DNA from 4 places in the Rhizobium laguerreae genome. Region 1 is predicted to be linked to each of the others. Evidence: predicted binding sites of a transcription regulator. Region 1 holds the regulator's gene; each other region holds the start of a gene.
The links. Region 1 encodes PhoB, which activates phosphate uptake and scavenging genes when phosphate is short. Its sites were predicted from a motif close to TGTCATNNANCTGTCAT; they were not measured.
Positions count from the first base shown of each region.

Region 1 (3,343 bases):
CGGCAATCTCGTCGAGGAGAACGACACCGACAAGATGTTCACCAATCCCGACGATCCGCGCACCCAGGACTACATCATGGGTCGCTTCGGTTGATTTTGGCGACACCAAGCCTTCCCGTTATTCGAGGATAAAGCCCCATGGCATCGACACATATTTTTTCTGCCTACGATGATGATTTGAAGTTCCTGTCCAGGCGGATTTCCGAAATGGGCGGCCTGGCCGAGCAGATGGTCAGCGAAGCCGTCCGCGCCCTCGTCAACGGCGATACCGCACTGGCGCAGAAGGTCATCTCCGACGATGTGATCCTCGATCACGCCGAACGCGAAATCGGCGACAAGGCGATCGTCACCATCGCCCGCCGTCAGCCGATGGCCTCGGACCTGCGTGAAATCATGGGTTCGATCCGCATCGCCGCCGATCTCGAACGCGTCGGCGACCTCGGCAAGAACACCGCCAAGCGCGTCATCGCCGTCCAAAGCACTGGCGTTCCCCGTAAGCTCGCCCGCGGCCTCGAGCATCTGTCCGAGCTGGCGCTCGTCCAGCTCAAGGAAGTACTCGATGTCTACACCAATCGTTCAGCCGACAAGGCGAATGCGATCCGTGAACGCGACAACGAGATCGACGCGATGTACACCTCGCTGTTTCGCGAACTCCTGACCTATATGATGGAGGATCCGCGCAACATCACCAGCTGCACGCATCTTCTCTTCTGCGCCAAGAATATCGAGCGCATCGGCGACCATGCCACCAACATCGCCGAGACGATCTTTTACATGACGACAGGCGCACAGCCGGAAGGCGATCGTCCGAAGGACGACAGCGCCAACACCGTAGGCGCGGTCACGGAATAACCGCCCGCATAGTTAGTTGCGTGCGCGCCCGTCCGGGCGCGCAAAGAGGTCGCAGCCAATTTCTGAATTTGCGCAGGATGAATTGCTTAAATCACCCCTGATTTAAGGATGATGCGCGAGGAGACCGACACGCATGATCCCGAGAGTTGCAGTTGTTGAAGACGAGGAAGCCCTCAGCGTGCTTCTTCGCTACAATCTCGAAGCGGAAGGCTTCGAGGTCGATACCATCCTTCGTGGCGACGAAGCCGAGATGAGGCTTCAGGAGCGCACGCCCGATCTTCTCATCCTCGATTGGATGCTGCCCGGTGTCTCCGGCATCGAGCTCTGCCGGCGCCTGCGCATGCGGCCCGAGACCGAGCGCCTGCCGATTATCATGCTGACGGCGCGCGGCGAGGAGAGCGAGCGCGTCCGCGGATTGTCGACGGGTGCCGACGATTATGTCGTCAAGCCCTTCTCGACCCCGGAACTCGTTGCCCGCGTCAAGGCGATGCTGCGCCGCGCCCGTCCCGAGGTGCTGTCGACGGTGCTGAAATGCGGCGATATCGAGCTCGACCGCGAAACCCATCGCGTCCATCGCAAGAGCCGCGAAGTCCGCCTCGGCCCCACCGAATTCCGCCTGCTGGAATTCCTGATGTCGTCGCCGGGCCGGGTGTTCTCCCGCTCGCAGCTTCTCGATGGCGTCTGGGGCCACGATATCTATGTCGACGAGCGCACCGTCGACGTCCATGTCGGCCGTCTGCGCAAGGCGCTGAATTTCTCCAACATGCAAGACGTCATCCGCACCGTCCGCGGCGCCGGTTATTCGATGGAAGCCTGAGGGCTTCCGTTCTGGTTACTGACAGAGTCGACCGACGATTTTTTCGTCGTGCTCGGGCTTGTCCCGCTGCTGTCCGGTTCGCGGCGATAGACCGCCCCTCATCCGGCTGCCGCCACCTTCTCCCCGCTCGCGGGGCGAAGGGACCCGCTGCGACGTCTCCGTTCCCCGTCCTCCACCTCTCCTGTGGCACGTCCCCTCGCCCCGTTTACGGGGAGAGAGTTAGGGTGAGGGGCAGCCATCCCGCAATAAGCGCTTCCATCCACTCGCATAAAAAAACGGGCCACTCGGCCCGCTTTCTGCATTCTAAACGATGTTCGCTCGTTCAGCTGGCCCGCGCCGCTGCCCGGCGGCGTTCATTCACCGGCTGGTAGGCGAGTTTCTGGTGATAGCCGCAATAAGGCGAATTGTCGGGGGATTCGCAGCCGCAGAAATGGAAGTCGTCCTTCAGCGGATCGCCGACTGGCCACTTGCAGGTGCGTTCGGTCAGTTCCGTCAGGCCGAGGCGGCGCGAAATCGGCACCACCACGTTGCCCCTCGGCACGTATTCCATTTCCTCGATCGTTTCGATCTCGATCTCTTCCTTCAGCATCGTCGCGCCCTGCTGGCGGGTGACGGTGCGGGTCGTGATCCGGGAGGCGTAGTTCGGTGCGCGCGGCGCCGATGTGTTGCGCTTCGGCGTTCGCGCCGCGGTGTTGGTGCCGCCGGCCTTGGCACGGCCGGGAAGGCACAGCCGGTGCACTTTGCCGATGACCGCGTTTCTGCTGACCCCACCGAGCTGCGCAGCAATCTGGCTGGCGCTCAGTCCTTCGGCCCAAAGCTTCTTGAGTTTCTCGACCCGCTCGTCTGTCCAGTTCATGCCCTGTCTCCACCTTTTGCGTTGGTGATGGCAGAATCCCTCACCGTTGTCCCGGGAGCTCCGAAACAAGAAACGCTTGATCAATTTTGGTGACTAGTTCCGCCGCATGCAGTCTAGTAATTGATCTTTAACCTAGTGTGAGGCTGACTCCGTGACAAGAGTCGCATGAATCCGGATGAATCGAATTCGTAGTTTTCCCCAACTTGCTGCCCCTGCGTGTCATTTCTGCAATAATGCCTGTTGATGACTGAAAATGCCGCTGTACACCCTTGCTGCATACGCTAAGGGCGCCGTTTTGTTGACATTGCAGCGCGAAAAGGAAATAGTGCCACTCGCCGCCGCAAGGCGGCATTTTTGATTTTTCGGGCCTGGTTTCCTTAGCCGGAGTCATTGCCCGGCAACTTTGATGGAGATCGCGCCATGGCTGAAGCCGCGCCGCTTTATGACACCTATTCTCGTGCCCCGCTGCGGTTCGAGCGAGGCGAGGGCGTGTGGCTGATCACCGAAAGCGGCGAGCGATATCTCGATTTCGGCGCCGGCGTCGCCGTCACGTCAGTCGGCCACAGCAATCCGCATGTGGTCGGCGCATTGAAGGAGCAGGCCGACAAGGTCTGGCACCTGTCGAACATCTATGAGATCCCCGGCCAGGAGCGTCTGGCAAAGCGCCTGACGGACGCCACCTTCGCCGACAAGGTGTTCTTCACCAATTCAGGCGCCGAGGCGCTCGAATGCGCAATCAAGACGGCGCGCCGCTATCAGTTTTCCAAGGGCCATCCCGAGCGCTTCCATATCATCACCTTCGAAGGCGCCTTCCACGG
Region 1 is NZ_JAAXQT010000002.1:123,653-126,995, forward strand. Features, by position in the region: gene pstB (phosphate ABC transporter ATP-binding protein PstB) at 1-94, shown strand, start outside; gene phoU (phosphate signaling complex protein PhoU) at 139-852, shown strand; gene phoB (phosphate regulon transcriptional regulator PhoB) at 986-1,669, shown strand; gene HFO71_RS07505 (GcrA family cell cycle regulator) at 1,992-2,525, opposite strand; gene HFO71_RS07510 (aspartate aminotransferase family protein) at 2,946-3,343, shown strand, end outside.

Region 2 (3,343 bases), on a different contig from region 1:
CGCGTGGACGGCGCCCGCTCGGCCGTCTCGACCATTCTCGTCGATGATCAGGGCGAGCGCCTGATTGTGCCTTTCTACGATGCGGGCCTGCACGAGACAGTCAAGCCGGTCACAATAGAGGACGTTTCTTCTTTCGATGCGGTGCTGGTCGACGTCCGGTGGCCGAAGCTTGCATTGCGGACGCTGTCTGCGGCGCGAGAGGCGGGCAAACCGGCCATTCTCGATGGCGATGTCGCAGCCGATGGCGTGATCGAGATGCTTGCACCGGCGGCCAGCCACATCGTATTCTCGCAGCCGGCCGCCGAGCGCCTTGCGGGTGCAGCCGAGCTGGTGAAGGTCGTCGGCCTTCTGAAACGAAAGTTCGAGCAAGCTTTCGTCAGCGTCACGGCGGGCGAAAATGGCTCTTTCTGGTTCGAGGACCGAACCGGCGAAATCGCCCATCTTGCCGCTCCGAAGGTGAGGGCGGTCGATACGCTCGCAGCCGGCGATATCTTTCATGGCGCTTTCGCGCTGGCTGTCGCCGAAGGCTTGCCGATCGAAGAGACGATGCGCTGGGCATCCATGGCGGCGGCGCTCAAATGCCAGGTATTCGGCGGTCGTACCGGCGCGCCCAGCAGAGTCGAGGTCTGCGATGGCCTGCGGGATTGGGACGTGCCGATGACCAAGATGAGGGATCGTTGATGGAAGCGGTCCGAAAGCCAATGGTCTAAGGCTGAAAATGATCGCAGCGACGGGGAGTGTCACCCGACAACAACAATGTTGCCCGCCAAGCCCCAGCGGTGATGGTATGTGGGTCGAAAACGGGATATCTGGCCAGGTTACGCCAAGCAATGTCAGAGCTCCGCCTGTTTCGGCGCAAAAGCCCTGCATTGGGTTGAGACGCGTAATCTTCGATCCCGTCGCGTGGGCAATCCGCCATGGGATCGAAAAGCGCACCGAGTGCAGTTGCACTTTGGCATGAAAGGACGACCAAGGGCGGTACATGGAAATCACCCGCCAATTATCCTTGCGAATATAGGACATTGTCTTTCGAGCGTCATTGCCCATGGCCGAGGGAATGGAGAGAGGCGGACAGAAACTGGAGGGCTTCGCCGCACCGACGACGGTCTTTGTGTGTTGGGCGAATAAATCGAAGAAGCGCTCTTCCCGCGGCATCAGTTTTCGGAACCAGGTGAGCATCTGCGCTCCATCGAGTGTCGCAAAACTGCCACAAAGCACGCCGCTGCCCGTGAAAGGCTGTTTCCCAAAGCAGGGCCAGCGCGCAAATCGATCGGCCACTCAAACTCATACTTCCAGCCAGCGGCCCCTTATGACCGTCGGGCTTGGTGTCATCAAATGTTCATATGAACATTTCATATTTGCAAAGTGAAACTCGCCTGTTACGATCGGCTCACGTTCGTAGCGGGAGGCTATGAACCGACAACAAGTGGGAGTGAGGATGAACAAGATCGCTTTTTTCCTGTCCGCAGGACTGACCAGCCTTTCGTTATCCGTCCCGGCCTTGGCCGCCACGAAGATCCAGTGGTGGCACGCAATGGGCGGCGAGAATGGCGCGAAGCTTGAACAGATCGCCAAGGGGTTCAACGCGTCTCAGTCCGATTATGAGATCGTGCCGGTCTACAAGGGCACCTATGACGAGACGCTGACCGGCGCGATCGCGGCGTTTCGTGCCAACCAGCAGCCGGCAATCGTCCAGGTCTATGAAGTCGGCACCGGCACCATGATGGCAGCACAGGGTGCGGTCTATCCCGTCTACCAGTTGATGAAGGACGAGGGGGAGGCCTGGGACCAGAGCAAATTCATTGCCCCGGTCGTCGGCTACTACTCGGACACCAGCGGCAACGTCTTGTCCTTGCCGTTCAATTCCTCGACGCCGATCATGTATTACAACAAGGATGTCTTCCAAAAAGCGGGGCTCGATCCGGAAACACCGCCGAAAACATGGGCGGACGTCGAGGCCTTCTCGCGGACGATCATGAAGTCCGGCGCTGCCAAATGCGGCTTTACCAGCGCCTGGATTTCCTGGATCCAGACCGAAAACCTCAATGCCTTGCACGACAAGCCATACTCCACCAAGGCCAACGGTTTTGGCGGCCTGGACGCGGAATTCACCTTCAACAACGATCTGACGATCCGCCATTGGGGCAATCTGAAGAAGTGGCAGGACGAGGGGCTCTTCAAATTCGGCGGACCTGGCGGCGGCGATAACGCTCCTCCGATGTTCTATTCGCAGGAATGTGCGATGTACATGAATTCCTCGGCCGGCCGGGCCGGTGTCATCAACAACGCGAAGGCTTTCAAGGTCGGGTTTGCGCCGCTTCCCTACTATGACGACGTCATTCCGCAGCCGCTCAATTCGATTATCGGCGGCGCCACGCTCTGGACGCTGAAAGGCCGCCCGGAAGAGGAGTACAAGGGGGTCGCGAAATTCTTCACCTACCTGCAGAAGCCGGAAGTCCAAGCCGATTGGCATCAGTTCTCGGGCTACCTGCCGATAACCGAGGCTGCGTATAAGCTGGGCCAGGACCAGGGCTATTACGAGAAGAATCCGGGAGCAGATATCGGCATCAAGCAACTGACGCGGGTGACACCCACCGACAATTCGAAGGGTATCCGGTTCGGCAACTACGTTCAGGTGCGTGGTATCATCGACGATGAGTTTGCAGCCTTGCTGGGCGGTAAGAAGACGGCGAAGGAAGCGGTTGATTCCGTGGTCGCACGAGGCAACGAACAGCTTCGCGACTTTCAGTCCGCCAACTAATGGGCTCCGCGACGGGGGCTGGTGAGAGCCGGCCCCCGTTTCCCATCCGTCAGTGTGAGGCTCCATGCAAACCAAACGGACCGTATTTCCCAACAAGCTTTTGCCTTACCTGCTCATCGCACCCCAAATTTTCGTGACCGTGGTATTTTTCCTCTGGCCCGCGGCGACTGCATTCTGGCAATCTTTCCTGCGCCAGGATGCCTTCGGCTTCAAAACGAATTTCGTCTGGTTCGAAAACTATCGCCGGCTCTTTGCCGATCCGATCTACATCAATGCCTTCGGCCACACGCTCGTCTTCGCTATTCTCGTGACGGTCCTGTCGACGGCGATCGCGTTGCTCCTGGCTGCAGCGGCGATGCGCGTGTTGCGCAACTCTCGAATTTATTCGACCTTGCTCATCTGGCCCTATGCCGTCGCTCCCGCGATCGCTGGCATTCTTTGGTGGTTCATGTTCAATCCGTCGATCGGTATCGTCGCCTATATGTTGCGTACGATGGGGATCAACTGGAACCACCTAATCAATCCCGACCACGCCATGGTCCTGATCGTGATCGCGGCGACGTGGAAGCAGATATCATATAA
Region 2 is NZ_JAAXQT010000007.1:342,468-345,810, forward strand. Features, by position in the region: gene HFO71_RS22540 (sugar kinase) at 1-681, shown strand, start outside; partial or broken gene HFO71_RS35895 (inorganic phosphate transporter) at 750-1,129, opposite strand; gene ugpB (sn-glycerol-3-phosphate ABC transporter substrate-binding protein UgpB) at 1,439-2,761, shown strand; gene ugpA (sn-glycerol-3-phosphate ABC transporter permease UgpA) at 2,826-3,343, shown strand, end outside.
Region 2: a site for PhoB is predicted at 1,327-1,343, ahead of ugpB (sn-glycerol-3-phosphate ABC transporter substrate-binding protein UgpB). Genes of this name have one in related genera too.

Region 3 (3,343 bases), on a different contig from region 1:
GCCTCCGCCGTTCGCGCCGAGCGCCGGCTTCGCCGCGGCATTGGCGAGCTGCTGATAATCGCCGCTCACGGTCAGCGGCCTGTCGGTCGCCAGAACGAGCGAACCACCGTTAACCGTCAGCCCGCCAAGACCGAAGGCCGACGGCGACAGGGCCACCAGCGCGCCCTCTTCCAGCACGGTGCCGCCGGCATAGCTGTTCGCGCCCGATAGCCCGAGGATGCCTTCGCCGCGCTTTACCAGCCTGCCCTTGCCGGTGATGTCGTTCCGCCATGTATCGATCGCATTGAAACCGCCCTTTGCCGCGTCCATCGTCACCGTTACGTCCTGTTCGAACGCGCCGTACCCGTCGGCGGCTGCAAACAGGTTGAGACGACCGCAACCTTCCGCATCGTCGAGGAGCGGGTAGCCTGAGGCGATCTCCGTCGTTTTCAGCACGTCGCGGCGCTGCACGCCGTCCAGATAGGGCAGACGCGTTTCGAGAAGCGCTTCGGCGCCCTGCGGCACACGCGCCGGCTGATCGGTCGCATGAATCGTCGGCAGGCCGTAGCTCAGGCGCTGCAGCACGTAAGCGCGATTGGCGTCATGATCGGCGAAACGGTCTGCAGCCAGCGGTGCCGCATGGGCGGCAACCTCGAGCGCGCCCGCATCCGCAACGCCGGATTTGGCGACGAGCCATGCCTGCACTTGGGCGTAAGCATCGCTCTTCAGCGCCGCATTCTCGGCCTTGTTCAGGTTGTAGACGACCGTAGCCGTGCCGAGCATGCGGCCGCTCATCACGTCGAGAGGAGAATGCATGCCGGCGAGGATGCGGTCTTCACCCAACTCGCTGGCGCGCGTGATCATTTCCTGAAAGCGCTGCGGCACGAGATAGGCCATGGCGAGCCCATCCCGCCAGGCTTCCGCCGTATGCCCGCTCGGGAAACCGCCGTCCTCCGCCGCCTTACCGCTCTTGGCCGGCTCCAGCGTCGGGACGACCGATACGTCCTGGCTCCAGCGGTAGGGACGGGCGTATTTGAAGTAGCGCTTGGCAGGTTCCGTCGAGCCGTCACCGCTCGCGGCGTTGATGAAGTCGATTGCAAGGCCCATCTCGGGATTGGCATCGGTCTTGTTTTCCGTGTCCGGCTTGCTGCCGGCACCGCGATTATTGCCCTTGTCGTCATATTTGACCGTCGTCGCGTCGGCCGCCACCGCGGTGATCGTGGTGGTCTGCTTCGATCCGGCCTTCCAGGCAGCCGTCAGCGGACCGAGGCCATCGACGATGCTGGCATTCTTGCCGCGCCGATCATCGAGATAGGCGGCGACCGCCTGGTCGGCCGTCCGCGCCCGCGTCGCATTGACGACATAGGCAATGTTGGCGTTATGGACGGCCTGGTTGACGATATGGCCGTCGGTCTTGCTGGCGGGAATACCATCCCAATCCGTCCTGGCGACCGCCGGGCAATTGTCCTTGGCCGGGGCTTCGACACCCGCATCGACGAAAGGCGTGCGCGGGGTCCAGATTTCGAGGAAGCCGGAGAGAAGGTGAACGGCCACGTTGGTGTCCGCCGTCGAGAAGCAGGCGTCACCGCGTTTGTTGGTCTTTCCGGCCTGCGCATAAGGCGCTTTCGCCGCCGTGGACTGCTCGGCGCTGGCAAGCGATGGCACGATCGAAAGGAGGCAGACGAGGGCGGTGCCCAGGCGGCAAAGGCTTAAAACAGACATGGTGATACCCGAAATGGTTGAACGAACGCCGGGAGAGTTAGAGCTCTCATGTGACAGATCAATTGCAAAAATATTGCCATTCTGTGAACCAGTCGGTGCCTGCCTCTTGCCTTTCCCAACCATCCCGCCAAAACTGCCGGAGAGACGATGAGCCCAACCGGAATGCCGGAAAGGAAGACATGGCAGCGCGCCAACGCATCATTCCGGTAAGACGCGAATACAATCGCTGGGTCGCCAACCAGACGCTGGAAGATTACGCGCTGCGCTTCACTGCCAAGAGCGCTCGCCATTTCTCCTCGCAGCGCATCTCACAGACGGCGATCGGCGCAATCTCCTTCCTGGCGCTGGAGGCGATCGGCGGCGCAATCACCCTCTCCTACGGCACCACCAACGCCTTTTACGCCATTATCGTCGCCTCGATCGCGATGCTGGCGATCGGCCTGCCGATCAGCCGCTACGCCATTCGCCACGGCGTCGACATCGATCTGCTGACGCGCGGCGCGGGCTTCGGCTATATCGGCTCGACCATCACCTCGCTGATTTATGCGAGCTTCACCTTCATGCTGTTTGCCATCGAGGCTTCGATCATGTCCGGGGCCTTGGAGCTCACCCTCGGCATCCCGCTCTGGATCGGCTACATCATCAGCGCCGTCATGGTGATCCCCCTGGTAACGCACGGCGTACGGCTGATCAGCAAGTTCCAGCTGATGACCCAGCCCTTCTGGATCGTGCTGAATATCCTGCCCTTCATCTTCATCGCCCTGCTGGACTGGGAAAAATTCGATCTCTGGCGCGCCTTTGCCGGCATCCGCCATGCCTCCGGCCCACCCGGCACCATCGCCGAATTCGATTTGGTGGAGTTCGGCGCGGCCTCCGCCGTCATCCTGGCGCTGATGTCGCAGATCGGCGAACAGGCCGACTTCCTGCGCTTCCTGCCGCCGGACCCGCAGCGCAAGTGGCGCCACCGCCTGGCGATCTTTCTCGCCGGCCCCGGCTGGGTCATCATCGGCGCGCCGAAGTTGCTTGCCGGCTCCTTCCTGGTCGTGCTGACCTTCACCTCGGGCGTCCCCCTCGATCGCGCCGCCGACCCGGCGCAGATGTATCTGACCGCCTTCGGCTACATGGTCCCCTGGCATAATGGCGCGTTGCTGTTGATGGCCGCCTTCGTCGTCGTCTCGCAGCTGAAGATCAACGTGATGAACGCCTATGCCGGTTCGCTCGCCTGGTCGAACTTCTTCTCGCGGCTGACCCACAGCCATCCCGGCCGCGTCATCTGGCTGGTGTTCAACGTGGCGATCGCCCTGCTTTTGATGGAACTCGGCATCTACCTGCTGCTGGAGGAGACGCTCGGCATCTTCTCGATCATCGCCATGGCCTGGCTCTGCACGATCTCCGCCGATCTCTTCATCAACAAGCCGCTGGGGCTGGCTCCCCCCGGCATCGAGTTCAAGCGCGCCCACCTCTACGACATCAACCCGGTCGGCCTTGGCGCCATGACGCTGTCGGCGACGGTGTCGCTGATTGCCCATTTCGGCGCCTTTGGCGAGATCGCCGCCTCGCTCGCGCCCTATATCACCCTCGTCATCGCGCTGGTCGCCTCGCCTGTCATCGCCTGGGCAACGAAAGGCAAGTTCTATCTCGC
Region 3 is NZ_JAAXQT010000001.1:48,924-52,266, reverse strand. Features, by position in the region: gene HFO71_RS00230 (acid phosphatase) at 1-1,701, opposite strand, end outside; gene HFO71_RS00225 (hybrid sensor histidine kinase/response regulator) at 1,881-3,343, shown strand, end outside.
Region 3: a site for PhoB is predicted at 1,752-1,768, ahead of HFO71_RS00230 (acid phosphatase). Genes of this name have one in related genera too.

Region 4 (3,343 bases), on a different contig from region 1:
TCGGCGATGGGCTCGTTCCTGATGATGGGTCTTTTCGGCCTGATCATCGCTTCGCTGGTCAACATCTTCCTGGCCTCGTCCGCCGTGCAGTTCGCGATCTCGGTACTCGGCGTGCTGATCTTCGCAGGCCTCACCGCCTACGATACGCAGCGGATCAAGGAACTGTACCTGGAAGCCGATGACGTCGCCGTCGCCGGCCGCAAGGCGATCATGGGTGCGCTGACGCTCTATCTCGACTTCATCAACCTCTTCATGTTCCTGCTGCAGTTCATGGGCAACCGTAAATAAGCAGGGCAGACTGGGATCGAAAAGGCGGCTTCGGCCGCCTTTTTTGTTGCGCAGGCTTTCATGGAATGGTTTTAGAAAGCCCTTGCCGCCTTTATGGATCTGCTGCTGAAATGTCCTTCCTCCTGCGCGATGCTTCGAATGCCGATATTCCCGCCATTGCGGATATCTATCGCGAATCGGTCCTGAACGGCGCAGCGAGCTATGAGATCGTCCCGCCCTCCGAGGCCGAGATGGCACTGCGTTTTTCGGCGATCGTCGGCCAGCAATATCCCTATATCGCAGCCATCGGCGCGGACGGGACTCTCCTCGGCTACGCCTATGCCTCGGCCTTCCGCACGCGTCCTGCCTATCGCTGGCTGGTCGAGGATTCGATCTATCTGGCGCCTGAAGCCCGTGGCCGCGGCATCGGCAAGGCGCTGCTCGCCGAACTGGTCATCCGCTGCACCACCCTCGGCTTTCGGCAGATGGCGGCCGTCATCGGCGGCGCCAGCCCCGCATCGATCGCGCTCCATCGCACGGCCGGCTTCGAGGAGGTCGGACTGATGAAGGGCACCGGCTACAAACACGGCCGCTGGCTGGATACGATGTTCATGCAGCGCGCGCTTGGCGAAGGCATGAGCACCGATCCGGACCCGTCGACCTATCCCGGCGTGCTGTTTAACGGCTGATATGGCTTATTTGTCGACGAGCTTCAGGGCCTTGTCGAAGACCTTCAGCACTTGGTTCAGCTCGTGACCGCGCTTCAGGATCGTGCCGTTGACGCTGATTACGGAATAGGCGCCCTGCTTGGCGGCAAGCTTCGGGTTTTTCTCGATGCGGAAGAGCGGCATTTCGCCGGAACGCTTGAAAACGGAAAAGACGGCCCTGTCCTTCAGGTGATCGATGGCGTAGTCGCGCCATTCACCATCACCGACCATCCGGCCGTAGATCCAGAGGATCGCGTCCAGTTCGCGCCGGTGGAAGGTCACCGGAAGCGGGTCCTTGCTTTGTTTGTATTCCCTGAGATCGACGACGACTGAGGAACTATTGTCGACGGATCGGCTTTCGCCGTGTCGCAAATCCGGCTGATCTGTCATCAGTCTCCCGAGGCCTCCGCTTGTGACAGGAGGGTGACAGTTTGCCCGAGCCACCGCAAATTGCAAGAGTGCCAGCCGTCACATTCAGCCGCACGACAACACCGCACGTCTCTCGCCCAAGGACGCTGTAGCACTTTGAGTCAGTGCTTCATGCCTTCCGAAAGCTGAGTTCGATTTTCAGAAAGCATGATGCGCAGGACAGGTCAACGCTTTCTCCGCAGCGCCGCATTTCAGTCAAAACAGCGCCTCATTTGCAGGAGATTTATGAATTCCGGTTTGGCGCCAGCGCGCCAAAGGGCCCGGCGGAGCGTATCGACCTTAACCCCAGCCCCGAATACGCTCGGCCGGGCCGCCCGGAACTTCGTCCGTAACCGGACGAAGTGTCAGATATTTTTACCAGCCATCACTACGGTCGCGCCAAGGATCGCAGCCGGATCGCCGTCTGCGGTCGCCGATTGCAGCAGTATGGCGCAGCCCTCGAGCTGCGGCCGCTGCAGGACGCTGGCAGGCAGCGTCAGACTGGTTGCCTTGCCGTCCCACATGCCGACGGTTTCGACATTGGTGACGCTGTGCAGATAAGAAATCTTCTTGCCGCTGTTCTCGCCTTTTTCGACGTCGATCGTCTTTTCCTTATCGAAATAGACCATCACGACATTGGCTTTGCCCTGTCCCGCGCCGATCTTGATCTCCAGCTCGTCGCCCCGCATCGCGGCGCTGATTGGAACGGTCAGCCCATTGCCCTCGCTGCTATAGGTATCGATCTTGCTGTTGATGCCATTCAGATCGGCGCCGGCCAAATGGTCGCGTCCGTTGACGATGGCTTGCGGCGTGTAGACGTTGCTGCGGCCCATCGTCTTGGCATAACCATACTGCCGCTCGGTATTTTCCTTGGAGCTCAACGTATCGGCCCAGCCGAGATAGTTCCAGTAATCGACATGATAGGCGAGCGCGATGACATCGCCCTGGTTCACCAGCTTGCGAAAAGCGGCATCAGCGGGAGGACAGGAGGAGCAGCCCTGCGACGTGAAGAGTTCGACGACACCTTTCGGCGTGCCGTCTTCGGCCTGCAGCGGGCCCGAGAGAACAACGCCGGCGATTAGCGGAATCAAAAAACGGGGGGACATTCACCTGCACCTCTTTTTCAGCGCCGACGGCATGTTTGAACCGGCGGCCCTGACATATGAACGTACGAATAATCCTTCCGGGTCCAAACGAAAAGTCACGAACGGGTGAGACGAAGCTCGACAGGAACTTGCGCAAAACAAATCATCGTGAGCCCGTCCAAATACTACCGTCGCACCAAAGAAAAGCCGCCGGAGATTGCTCTCCGGCGGCTATTATCAAACAAGTCTCTTAAAAATCAGGCAGCGAGATCGCGCAGAACCGTCTGCAGGATGCCGCCATTGTTGAGGTAGATCACCTCGTCGAGCGTATCGACGCGCGACAGCAGCGGAACCTCCTTCACGGCGCCGTCGCCATAGGTGATCCTGGCGATCTTCTTCTCGCGCGGCTTGATCTTTTCCAGGCCTTCGATGGTGACGAGTTCATCGCCCTTGAGGCCGAGGCTCTGCCAGGTCGTGCCCTCTTCGAAGACGAAGGGGATGATGCCCATGCCGACCAGGTTCGAACGATGGATGCGCTCGAAGGACTGAGCGATCACTGCCTTGACGCCGAGCAGGTTGGTGCCCTTGGCAGCCCAGTCGCGCGAGGAGCCGTTGCCGTATTCGACACCGGCGAAGATGACGAGCGGCACGCTTTCCTGCTTGTACTGCATCGCCGCGTCGTAGATCGAGGTCTCTTCCTTCGACGGGTAATGGATGGTGTAGCCACCTTCCTTGCCATTTGGGCCGAGCATGTGGTTGCGGATGCGGATATTGGCGAAGGTGCCGCGCATCATCACTTCATGGTTGCCGCGGCGCGTGCCGTACTGGTTGAAGTCGGCAACGGCGACGTCATGGCCGATGAGGTAGGCGCCGGCC
Region 4 is NZ_JAAXQT010000004.1:284,973-288,315, reverse strand. Features, by position in the region: gene HFO71_RS15360 (Bax inhibitor-1/YccA family protein) at 1-288, shown strand, start outside; gene HFO71_RS15355 (GNAT family N-acetyltransferase) at 399-956, shown strand; gene HFO71_RS15350 (DUF2794 domain-containing protein) at 963-1,364, opposite strand; gene HFO71_RS15345 (DUF1223 domain-containing protein) at 1,748-2,488, opposite strand; gene acnA (aconitate hydratase AcnA) at 2,725-3,343, opposite strand, start outside.
Region 4: a site for PhoB is predicted at 1,387-1,403, ahead of HFO71_RS15350 (DUF2794 domain-containing protein). Genes of this name have one in related genera too.